One region of the Actinopolymorpha sp. B11F2 genome, then DNA from elsewhere that is predicted to be linked to it. Evidence: riboswitches for the same ligand, from Rfam matches in the RefSeq annotation. Region 1 holds a riboswitch; the other holds the start of a gene.
What was found. Region 1 has a riboswitch for thiamine pyrophosphate ahead of thiE (thiamine phosphate synthase). Riboswitches for the same ligand answer to the same signal wherever they lie in the genome.
Positions count from the first base shown of each region.

Region 2: another riboswitch for thiamine pyrophosphate. It lies ahead of thiM (hydroxyethylthiazole kinase); the one in region 1 lies ahead of thiE (thiamine phosphate synthase).

Region 1 covers NZ_JBEFTX010000006.1:330,796-336,415, reverse strand. Annotated here, with positions in the region: gene ABN034_RS14395 (thiazole synthase) at 1-306, opposite strand, end outside; gene thiS (sulfur carrier protein ThiS) at 308-508, opposite strand; gene thiO (glycine oxidase ThiO) at 508-1,617, opposite strand; gene thiE (thiamine phosphate synthase) at 1,614-2,258, opposite strand; TPP riboswitch at 2,255-2,365, opposite strand; gene ABN034_RS14375 (IclR family transcriptional regulator) at 2,443-3,219, opposite strand; gene ABN034_RS14370 (NUDIX domain-containing protein) at 3,329-3,805, shown strand; gene ABN034_RS14365 (zinc-binding dehydrogenase) at 3,879-4,790, shown strand; gene ABN034_RS14360 (MFS transporter) at 4,932-5,620, opposite strand, start outside.
Region 2 covers NZ_JBEFTX010000004.1:216,646-222,265, forward strand. Annotated here, with positions in the region: gene ABN034_RS09875 (TenA family protein) at 1-472, opposite strand, end outside; gene thiD (bifunctional hydroxymethylpyrimidine kinase/phosphomethylpyrimidine kinase) at 456-1,328, opposite strand; gene thiE (thiamine phosphate synthase) at 1,325-1,975, opposite strand; gene thiM (hydroxyethylthiazole kinase) at 1,988-2,800, opposite strand; TPP riboswitch at 2,791-2,889, opposite strand; gene ABN034_RS09895 (electron transfer flavoprotein subunit alpha/FixB family protein) at 2,937-3,908, opposite strand; gene ABN034_RS09900 (electron transfer flavoprotein subunit beta/FixA family protein) at 3,976-4,767, opposite strand; gene ABN034_RS09905 (sugar phosphate isomerase/epimerase family protein) at 5,136-5,620, opposite strand, start outside.

The sequences.
Region 1 (5,620 bases):
CTCGAGTTTCACCCAGTCAGTACCCAGCGCCTCGCGGGCGAGGTTGGCGGTGAGGACGGCCTCGCGGGCGCTGAGGCAGCCGGCGGTGTTCGGCAGGATGCGCGCGCCGGTCTCCTGCAGTGACGGAGCGATGCTCTCGAGCAGTGAACCCTCGCCGGTGTGGGAAGTGCGCCGCATCGACACCGTCACGAAGCCCGGGCGGGCGGTACGGATGACCTCGATGATCGTGCGGATGTTCGTCAGACCACCGGTGCCGACCCAGAGCCGGGAGGAGATCTCGACGTCGCTAATGGTGAGAGACGCCACGTCAGCCTCCCTGCCGGGCGGTGACGATCTCGACGCTGTCGCCGGATCGCAGGCCGGTCTGCTGCCAGGTGCTGGCGCGTACGACCTGGCTGTTGACCGCGACGGCGACGCTCTTCGGATCCGGCAGTCGCTCGAGCACCAGATCGGCGACGGTCGCGCCGGTAGGTACCTGTGCCGGTTCGCCATTGACAGTGATGTCCATCAGTTCCTCCTATCAAATCGGCCGGGGGAGAAGGGGTCGGCCGAAGACGTCGGGCACGATCCACCGCGGGACTCGATGTGCTCACGCAGGATGCGGGCGGTGATGGGAGCGAGGAGTATGCCGCTGCGGTAGTGGCCCGCCGCGAGGTAGAGGCCGTCGATGCCGCCCGGGCCGAGCAGTGGACCGTTGTCCGGGGTGCCGGGACGATTCCGCGCGACGACATCGAGGATTTCCGCGCGGTCCAGGCTGGGGACGAGCGTGCGAGCCGCGTCGAGCAGCCGGCCGATCCCGCCGATGGTTGGAACCGGCTCGCCGCCGTGTTCCTCGCTGGTGGCGCCGATGACCACCTCACCGCCGGCCCGGGGGACAACGTACACCGGTTCGCCGTGCACGATGGCCCGCACGGTGCGGGTCAGGCCCTCGCCGGACGACAGGTGGGCGCGGAGAATCTCGCCGCGGACGGGTCTCACGTATCGCCGCTGTGGCACCTGGTCGGGCAGGGCGTAGCCAGTGGCGACGAGCACGGCGTCGGCCGAAATGGTGCGGCCGTCGTCGGTCAGGACACCGTCCACCGAGGCGGAGGCGGTCGACGGCGTGGCTCGGCAGCGTTGGATGCGACGGTCCAGCAGCGCGAGCAGTGCCGCGGCGACCTTGCGCGGGTTCACGCTGTGGTCGTCGGGAAGCGAGGCTCCGCCACCGGCCCGGGCCGACAGCGTCGGCTCGCACTGCCGCAGCTCGCGCCGGCTCAGCTCCTCGAACGCGATGCCATGCTTGGCAAGCACGTCGAGTGTCCGGCGTACCACCTGTAGGTCATCGTGGTCCTGGCCGACCAGGAGTGTGCCGTGGCGGCGATAGTCGACATCGTGTCCCGACGTGGCCTCCAGCCAGGCGGCGTACTCCGGCCACAGCCGCGCGCTCTCCACGCCCAGGCGTAGGAGGTCCTCGTCACCGTGCCACGCCTCCCCGGCAGGGGACAGCATCCCGGCCGCGGCGTGCGTCGCACCGGATGCCGGCGCGGGGTCGAAGAGGCGCACGTCGTGACCGGCCCGCATCAGCTCGGCGGCGCAGGCGAGGCCGATGATCCCCCCGCCGATGACCGCGACCTTCATCGAGCGAGGGCGGTCGTGGCCTCCTCGTCTCCGGTACGCCATCGATGGGTACGAATGGCCGCAGCGATCTCGGCGGCTGCGGCTCCGGGGTCATCGGCCTGCGCGAGCGCGGCGATGACGGCGACGCCGTACGCACCGGCCCGCATCACCTCGGGTACCCGGTCGAGAGTGATGCCGGAGATCGCGATTGCGGGCAGGACCTTCGCCACGTCGGCAAGGGTGTGCAGCCCGATCGGGTCGGGAAGCCCCTGCTTGCTCGTGGTGAGGTAGATGGGGCCGACACCGACGTAGTCCGCGCCCTCGGCCTTCACCTGGCGCGCATGTTCGGCGTGGCGGCAGGTGCCGCCCACGAGGAATCCGGCGGGTGCGAGGCGGCGGGCGTGCCAGACCGGCAGGTCGTCGAGACCGACGTGCACACCGTCGGCTCCCGCGGCAAGCGCAACGTCAAGCCGGTCGTTGACGATCACCTTCGCCCGGTCGGCAACCCGGGCGACAACCTCGGCGGTCAGGTCCAGCAGCTCGCGGTCAGTGAGATTCTTCGCGCGAACCTGAATCGCATCGACACCGGCATCAACGACAGCTTCGATCGGCTGACCATTGAGGGTCGCAGAGTTGGTGATGCAGTGGAAACGGGGCAGCACGGGCGCTCCTCACTTCCTTCGCCGGAATTACCCGGATCAGGTTCAACGGTCGGAGCGGCGTCAGCTCCCTCTCAGCCCGCTGCCAGCGAGCACCCGCGTGGAGGTATGACCTTAGCAGGCCACGCGCGTCACCATTGTGCGAATGACACAACTCTTCACGACGGCGTTGGGGGCCTAACCTGACCTACCGGGTGACCGCGTGATCTATGGCTGTGGTGGCGAGTTTGCGGCTGATCGCGGAGGCGGCCGCGCGGACGGCGGGTGCGATGGTCGGTGTGGAAATGTGGTCCGTGCTGCCCGACAAGCTGAGTGCTGCGACGACCTGTTGGCGGTGCGTGATGCCGGCGGCGACCGAACGGGTGCCGATGGCGAACTCCTCGTTGTCGACGGCGAAAAGCTGCTTGCGGATGGTGGCGAGTTCGCGCCGCAACGCGGCCTCGCCCGTCAGCGAGTTCCGTGTGCGGCTGACCAAACCGTGCTCGCACATCACCTTCTCCAGCAGGTCTGGCACTGCGAAGGCGAGCAGCAGCTTGCCCGATCCTGTGCAGGTCAAGGGCTGCCGACCACCGACCCGGGTGTCGAGCCGGACGCTGCGACGTCCGGAGATCTTCTGCAGGTAGACAACGTCGGTGCCGTCGAGAATGGCGAGCTGCACGGTTGCATGGGTGATCTCGTACAGGTCCTGCATGTAGGGGAGGGCTGCGTCCCGGAGGCCGAGGCCTCGATGTTCGGCGCGTGACCCGAGTTCGAAGAGTCGAAGGCCGAGAGCGACTCCATCATCGATCGGCTGCAGCAGGCGTGTGGTGACCAGATCGGCGACGATGCGGTTCGCGGTCGCCTTCGGCAGCCTGGTGCGCTCGATGATGCGGGTGCGGGTAACCACCGGCCCGTCGGATCCGACGGTTTCCAGGATCGACAGTACCTTCTCCAGCATGGATCGCGGGCTCGCAGCGTGACTCATTCAATGAGCCTATGTCTTCCACGGAACGGCCGCTGAGCTTAGCGTTCGGCAGATAATCACGACGACCGACCTGCCGAGCGTCCGGACGATCTGCCAATCCTGGAACGAGATGTCGTCCGGATACTCCGTCCTCGACGCGGACGACAAGGTCCTGCTGCTGAAGACAACTGAATCCACCGACCCGATTGTCGGCACCGTCTGGGAACTTCCCGGCGGAGGCATCGAAGCGGGCGGGGGTTGGGCCGATGCCGCCGGTCGCGAGCTGCACGACGAGACCGGCCTCACCACCGACGCAACCCACCTGAGTGAGCCGGCCTGGCAGCGAACAGCCACCTACCGCTACCGCGGTCACCGACGCCTGCAGCACGAACGAGTAGTAATGGTTCGCCTTCCAGAACGCCAGCCCCAGGTCAGCGGACGCAATCGGACCGACGACGAGCGGAACGACTGCATCGGATCGCGGTGGTGGCCGATCGAGGAGATCGTCAACAGCTCGGAACGGTTCTATCCCGGCCGCCTGCCGAGTCTGCTGCCCCGGGTCCTCAGCGGCCAGCCCGTCACCGAGCCGTTCGAACGCTGGCCCTGAAGCCGCGCTGTCACGAACCGCGCCCCGATCCCTGTCGCATCTACATCCGAACCGCTTGTGAGAAAGGTCAGCCATGCGTTCTCTTGTCGTCGACCATTCCGTACCCGGACACATCCGCCTCGGCGAGGCACCGGAACCGGAGCCGGGCCCGGCTCAGGTTCTGATCGACGTGAAGACGGCGTCGCTCAACTGTGGTGAGCTGGCTTATGCGCGCGGCGCTGCCGAGGAGGGCACCGTGCTGGGCTGGGACACGGCCGGCGTCGTACGTCGTGGCGCTGGTGACGGCTCCGGGCCGGCCGTCGGCACGCGGGTGGTCGGCTTCGCTGGGTCGGGCGGCTGGGCGGAGCGACGGGCGCTGGACAGCGCCGATGTCGCGGTCGTTCCCGACGATGTGGAGCTCGGTGCTGCGGTGACCTTGCCGGTGGCGGGCGGTACGGCGCTGCGGGCCCTACGACGGCTCGGCTTCGTCGCGGGCGAGCGCGTCCTGGTGACCGGTGCGTCGGGGGGAGTCGGGCGGTTCGCCGTGCAGATCGCGGCGCTTGCGGGCGCCCACGTGATCGCTAGCGTGGGCAGTCCCGAACGCGGCGAGGGCCTGGCCGAGCTCGGCGCGGCGGAGGTGGTCGTCGGCCTCGATGCGATCGACGAACCGTTGTTCGGCGTGATCGACAACGTGGGCGGGCCGCAGCTGGTGCAGGCGTTCGGGCTCCTGGGCGAGGGCGGCTCGATCCAGTCGATCGGCGGCACCTCGGGTGAGCCGGCGGTCTTTGCCCCGTACGGCACTGTGGGGTTGTACCGGAAGATCGAGGCGTTCGACAACACGCTCGGCGACATGGGGCGGCACCTGGCGCCCCTCCTGCGCTGGCTCGCCGCCGGGAAGCTTGACCCGCAGATTGGCTGGCGCGGCGACTGGAGCCGCGCGGGCGAGGCGGTCGAGCTACTGATCGGCCGCAAGCTACCAGGCAAGGCAGTGCTCGAGATCGCGTAGGGCTGCCCGGCGCCCTGGAACTCAAGGCCATCTGCTGCGGGCCCCAGTCGCCGTCGGCTCGAAGGAGGTCACGCAGCTAGGCTTGCTGCCGCAGTCGTCGATCGCGCCGGACCACATCACGGTGGCCGACCTGGTGGCGTGCTACGAAGACAGACCCATGGAGTCGGGCCGTTGCTGACATGTCTCGGCTGTATCACAGGTCATACCCGCGCTTGGTCCGCACGCAAGGTGTCTGCCGGAGAGAGCAGCTGCTTCGCGCGAATCCTTCTGTGATCGTGGATACCGCGCGATCGCGTAGACCAGAGTCGCAGCGATCCCGCCGGCTATCGCCAAAGCGGCGGATCTGCTCCCGCTGGCCGTCGCCACGCGAAGGGCCTCTCCGCTGAGCCCTGCGTGCCCGTTGTTGGCCAGGAGTACCAAGAAGGCGAGGCCAACAACCGCGCCCAGCCCGGAGCCGGTGGAGACGATCGCCGAGGCAACGCCCTGCCGGCTCGGCTCGACTCCGATCGCCGCGATGATGAACATCGCGGTGAACATCGCGCCATCGCCGATGCTGACCAGAATCAGTCCGAGGGCGAGGTCCGCGTAGGACGCGTTGGCCGTCATGGCAAGACCGAGCACGGTTGCGCCAAGCAGCCCGACGCCGAGTGCGCAGACAACGACATTCTTCAGACCTATCCGCGTCGAGATCAGCCCCGCGAGTGCGGACGCGGCGGCGACGACAACCGTGGGGACAACAAAGCCGAGGCCGGTCTGCAAGGCGTTGTATCCGAGGACGTTCTGGAGGTAGATCGACAGGAAGTACAGCAGCGACCCAAATGTCGCTGTGA
Region 2 (5,620 bases), on a different contig from region 1:
GCAGCCGCGTACCGACGTCGGAGTAGATCCAGAAGCACGGCAGCAGCGCGGCCACCAGCTCCGGGTAACCCTGGGTGTGCGCGACGCCCAGCAGGTACGACGTGTACGCCAGACAGGTCGGGCTCGCCGGGTGCCGGGCGATGTCGCCGACGTGGCGGCGGTGCAGGTCACGCTCGACAAGGATCGAGTCCCTGGCCGAGCCGGCGAAGAACGCCAGGTCGTCGACCGTCTCCGCCATGACCGCCGCCGTGGCCAGCGCCCGTGCGTAGTCCTCGAGGTAGTGCGCGTCCTGAGCGAGGTAGTAGACGAACCGGTCGCGGTCCAGCGAGCCGTCCCCCAGCCCGCGAACGAACGGCAGCGCGTCGATCGCCTCGCGGGTCACGGCGCTCGCGGTCCACGCCGCGGCACTGAACGTCGTACTGCCCGTCGTACTGTGCGCCGGGTCGGGAGCGGTATCAGGAGGCGGCGTCACGGTTCCCCCACCAGTGGTAGAAGTGGTGCACGGGTCCGTTACCGGTACCCACAGCGAGCGTGTCGGCCGCGGCGATCGCCTCCGTGAGGTAGGCCTTGGCGGCTCCGATCGCCTCCGGCCAGCCCGGACGCTGGGGTCGCAGCGCCGCGATCGCCGACGACAGCGTGCAGCCGGTGCCGTGCGTGTGCCTGGTCCTGATCCGTGGGGCGTTGAACAGGCGGGTGCGTTCGGCGTCGACGTACACGTCGGTGGACTCGTCGGAATCCAGCCGGTGGCCACCCTTGAGCAGCACCCTCCGCGCGCCCATGCGCCGCAGGTCCCGTGCCTGCTCTTCCGCTTCGTCCACGCTCTGTGCAGGCGGGCGGGCCAGCAGCGTGGCCGCCTCGGGGATGTTGGGGGTCACGAGGTCGACCAGCGGCAGCAACCGGTCGCGCAGATCGGCGACAGCGTCGGGTTCCAGCAACCGGTCGCCGCTTGCCGCCACCATCACCGGGTCGAGAACGATGCACGGCGGTCGAAGCCGGACGAGAGCGTCCGCGACGGTACGGATCACCGCGGCGTTCGCCAGCATGCCGATCTTCACCGCGTCGACGGAGACGTCGGCGAACAGCGTGTCGAGCTGCTCGGCGATGAACGCGGTAGGGATCACCTGGATACCGGTCACGCCCCGGGTGTTCTGTGCGGTGAGGGCGACCAGCACGGCCGTGCCGTAGGCACCGAGTGCCGAGAACGTCTTGAGGTCGGCCTGGATCCCGGCACCACCGGAAGGATCGCTCGTCGCGATCGTCAACGCGACCGGGGGTGGCGTAGTCCCTGGCTGCTCCGGGTCGGGCGTTGTCCGCAACGCCGGTGTCATCGAACCTCCTTCACGGCAAGGCAGTTTCGCAGGGCTCGGGCCGCCGCGGCCGGGTCCGGCCTCCCGCAGATCGCGCTGACGACAGCGATGCCGTCCACCCCGGTCGCCCGGACAGCGGCAGCGTTGTCGGTGTCGATCCCGCCGATCGCGACGACCGGCAAGGATGCTCCGCGGACGACCTCTGCCAGCGTGTCGAGGCCCATCGGAGCAGCGGCGTCGCCCTTGGTACGTTGCGGAAGGACCGGTCCGGCACCGAGGTAGTCGACGGCGCCCGCCGCCAGCTCACGCACCGCGGCGAGCTGATCCGGCCGCTGGATCGACAAGCCCACAAAGGCGTCTGGACCAAGGAGCGCCCGCGCGACCTCGACCGGAAGGTCCTCCTGCCCGACATGGACTCCGTCAGCACCCGCCGCTGCCGCAACGTCCGCGCGATCGTTGACGATCAGCGGGACGCCCGTCTCAGAGAGGGTTTCGCGCAGGCGACGGGCTAGGGCCACGAGCGCGCGGGCGTTCGCGTGGGTGTCGCGCAGCTGGACAGCCGTCACGCCACCAGTCACCGCGGCCAGCACGGTGTCAACCACACCTTGCGTACCGCCACACAACCTCGTGTCGGTGACGAGATAGAGCGAGAGGTCCAGGTGGCGCAACGGGATCACCTGTCAACGCAGCCTTGCGCCGGTACGGATACGGTCGCCGTCGACGGTGGCCAACTCGTCGATCAAACCCACCGCGAACGAACCAGGCTTGTCTGCCCGCGCCACCGCGTCCTCGGCCGCCAGCGTCAGGAACACGGTAGCCGTCACGGTGGCGAGAAGAGGATCGTCGACGACTGCGAGAAACCCTGCCGCCAGCGCGCCGAGCACACAGCCGACGCCAGTGACCTTCGTCATCAGGGGATGGCCGTTCTCGACACGGACGGTCCGCTCGCCGTCGGTGATCAGGTCGACAGCCCCACTCACGGCGACCGTCGCGCCGAACCTGCCGGCGATCGCGGTGGCCGCCGCGGCCGCGTCGTCCGGTCCGGCACTCGCGTCGACCCCCCGACCGCCGAGCTCTCCGGTGAGTGCGAGGACCTCCGAGGCATTTCCACGTACGACCGCAGGGGGATACAGCTCCGTCAACTCCGCGGCCAGGGCCGCCCGCCAGGGCAACGCACCCGCGGCCACCGGGTCGAGTACCCAGCGACCGCCGGCGTCACCCACCGCGACCACGGCGGCCCGCATACCGTCGGCGGATGCCGCCGTGACGGTCCCGATGTTGACGAGGACTCCGCCGGCCGCTCGGGCGAGCACGTCGGCGTCCTCCACCGCGTCAGCCATCGCCGGTGCCGCCCCTGCGGCGAGCAGGGCGTTGGCGGTGAATCCGGCCACGACAACGTTGGTGAGACAGTGCACAAGTGGAGTCCGGACGCGCAACCGCTCGAGCGCGTCGGCCATGTCGTCAGCTTTCACAGCAGCATCGGCTGCGGGCATCGCGACGTCCCTTCGCCAGCATGATCTGGATCAGGTTCCACGGGTGTGTTCTCAGCCCGAACGATCTACGGGCACCCCGCGTCACTGCCTTCGACCGTACCCGCTCGGCGGCGGGTATGCGACCCAGGTGTGCCGGTCAGCTGCCCTTGCGTTCGGTGATCTCCTGCGTCGCCTGGGGCAGGACCGTGTGCAGGTCACCGACGACACCGAAGTCGGCCATCTCGAAGATCGGCGCCTCGGCGTCCTTGTTGACGGCCACGATCGTCCGCGAGGTCTGCATGCCCGCCCGGTGCTGGATGGCGCCGGAGATGCCGGCCGCGACGTACAGCTGCGGCGACACTGTCTTGCCGGTCTGCCCCACCTGGTAGGCGTGTGGGTACCAACCGGAGTCGACCGCGGCCCGCGACGCCCCGACAGCGGCACCGAGCGCGTCGGCGAGTGCCTCGACGACGGCGAAGTTCTCCGCCGACCCGACGCCACGGCCGCCGGACACGACGATGGCCGCCTCGGTGAGGTCGGGGCGGCCGGTCTGGGTGCGTGCCGTGCGTTCGACGACCCGGGCCGTCTTCGCCTGGTCCGACACGGCGACGTCCAGCTTCTCCTCCACCGGTTGCGCAGGAGCCTGCTCCGGGGTGGCGGCGTTGGGCTTGACCGTGATGATCGGCGTGCCGCGGGTGACCTTCGCCTCGACGGTGTAGTTGCCGGCGAACACCGACTGGGTGGTGACCGGCCCGCCGCCGTTCTCGCCGGCTACCACGTCGACCGCGTCGGTGAGTACGCCGGCGTCGAGCTTGATCGCGAGCCGTCCCGCGATCTCCTTGCCCTCGGCGCTGGAGGTCAGCAGGATCGCGGCGGGCGTCGCGCGCTCCGCCACCAGGGCGAGGGCCTCCGCCTTGGGTGCCACGAGGTAGTCGGTCAGCTCGGGGTCTTCTGCGAGGTAGACCTTCTGGGCGCCGAAGCTCGCCAGGGTGTCCTTTGCGCGTTCGTACCCGCTGCCGATGAACACCGCGGCGGGATCGCCGAGGCGGCGGGCGATCGTCAGCAGTTCGGTGGTCGTCTTGCGGACGGCGCCGTCACTGTGGTCGACGAGGACGAGGATCTCTGCCATGCCGGAAGCCTTCCCCTATCTCTTTCCGCGCGCGTGCTTCAGACGAATCTCTTTCCGCGCGTGTGCTTCAGACGAACTTCTGCTCGGCCAGGAAGCCGACGAGTGCCCGACCGCCGTCGCCGTCGTCGGTGACGACCGTGCCCTGCTGACGTGGTGGGCGTTGTGTGTACGACGCGACCGCCGTCCTCGCCGCGCCCAACCCGACCTCCCCGGGGTCGACGCCGACGTCGGAGAGACTCCAGGTCTGCACCGGCTTCTTCTTCGCCGCCATGATCCCCTTGAACGACGGGTAACGGGGTTCGTTGGCCTGGTCGGTGACGGAGACGACCGCCGGCAGGGACGCCTCGACGATCTCGGTGGCGGTCTCGCCGTCCCGGCGGATCCGTACGCCGCCCTCCCCCACCTCGACGCTCGCGGCGAAAGTCACCTGCGGCAGGTCGAGGCGCTCGGCGAGCATCGCGGGAACGACCGACATGCCGCCGTCGGTCGAGGCCATGCCGCACAGAACGAGGTCGACAGGACCCTCCTCGCCGATCTTCGCCAGCGCCTTCGCGAGCACCAGGGACGTGGCCACCGCGTCTGAACCGTGCACCGCGTCGTCGGCGACGTGGACGCCGGCGTCCACGCCCATCTGCAGGGCCTTCTTCACCGCGGCGGCGGCGTCGGGCGGGCCGACCGCAAGGGCGGTGACCTCGGCGTCACCGGCCTCGGCGAGCGTCAACGCCGCCTCGATCGCGTGCTCGTCGAGTTCGGAGAGCAGGCCGGGCACGTTCACCCGGTCGACGGTGTTGTCGCCAGGGTCGAAGGTGCGGTCCGCTGTGGCGTCGGGGACGTACTTCACACAGACGACGATCTTCATGCTCCGGTCCGGCTCCTCACTCGCTCCGGGCGCGCTTACGCGGCTGAACGAACACCCCGCGAGTCGCGGGCGCTCGCGTGGCTACCAGCCTGCCAGGCTCGCCGCACCTGGCGAACGCACTCGAGCGAACACCTTGGACCCGAACCCGACCATCGAGACGTTACCCGTCAGTAGCTTAGTCGGCAACCGACGTGCCGCGGGGACGCGTGGGGGCCTCGGCGCGGTGCAAATGACCACGCTGAGCAGGCGTCCGCACCCTCACGAGGCGTCGGCACCTGTCCCGGGTGCCACACACCTGCTCAGCGTGGTCATTTGCCGCCCCCGGCGGACGCCGGGAGCACTTCGGGCGACGAGGAGCCGGGCGAGGCTCAGAGGACGGCGGAGAGGGAGTCCGCCGTCTTCGCCACGACATCGCGGACCGGCAGCGCCCGAAGCTCCGCGTTGAACGGCTCGACCTTGATCGGCCCGGCATAACCGATGTCGCGCAGCGCACCGACGAAACCCGCCAGGTCGATGACACCGGTCGCTCCCGGGAGGGTCCGCTGGCCGTCGATCTGCTCGTCGCGTTCACGGCCGACCGGCGCGTCGTTGAGGTCGACGGCGACCACCTGGTCAGCGGTCAGTCCGCGCAGGTCGTCGGCCGTCTCGCCAGCGGTGTACCAGTGGAAGGTGTCCAGGATGACGCCGACGTTCGAACTTCCCACCGCCGCCAGCAGCTCGCGCGCCTCGGCGAGGGTGTGGACGAACGGGTAGAGCTCGGTCGACCAGAAGGTCTTCGGCCCGACGTACTCCAGCCCGAACCTGATCCCCGCACCGCTCAGGATCTCGTCGACGAGGCCCACCCGCTCGACGT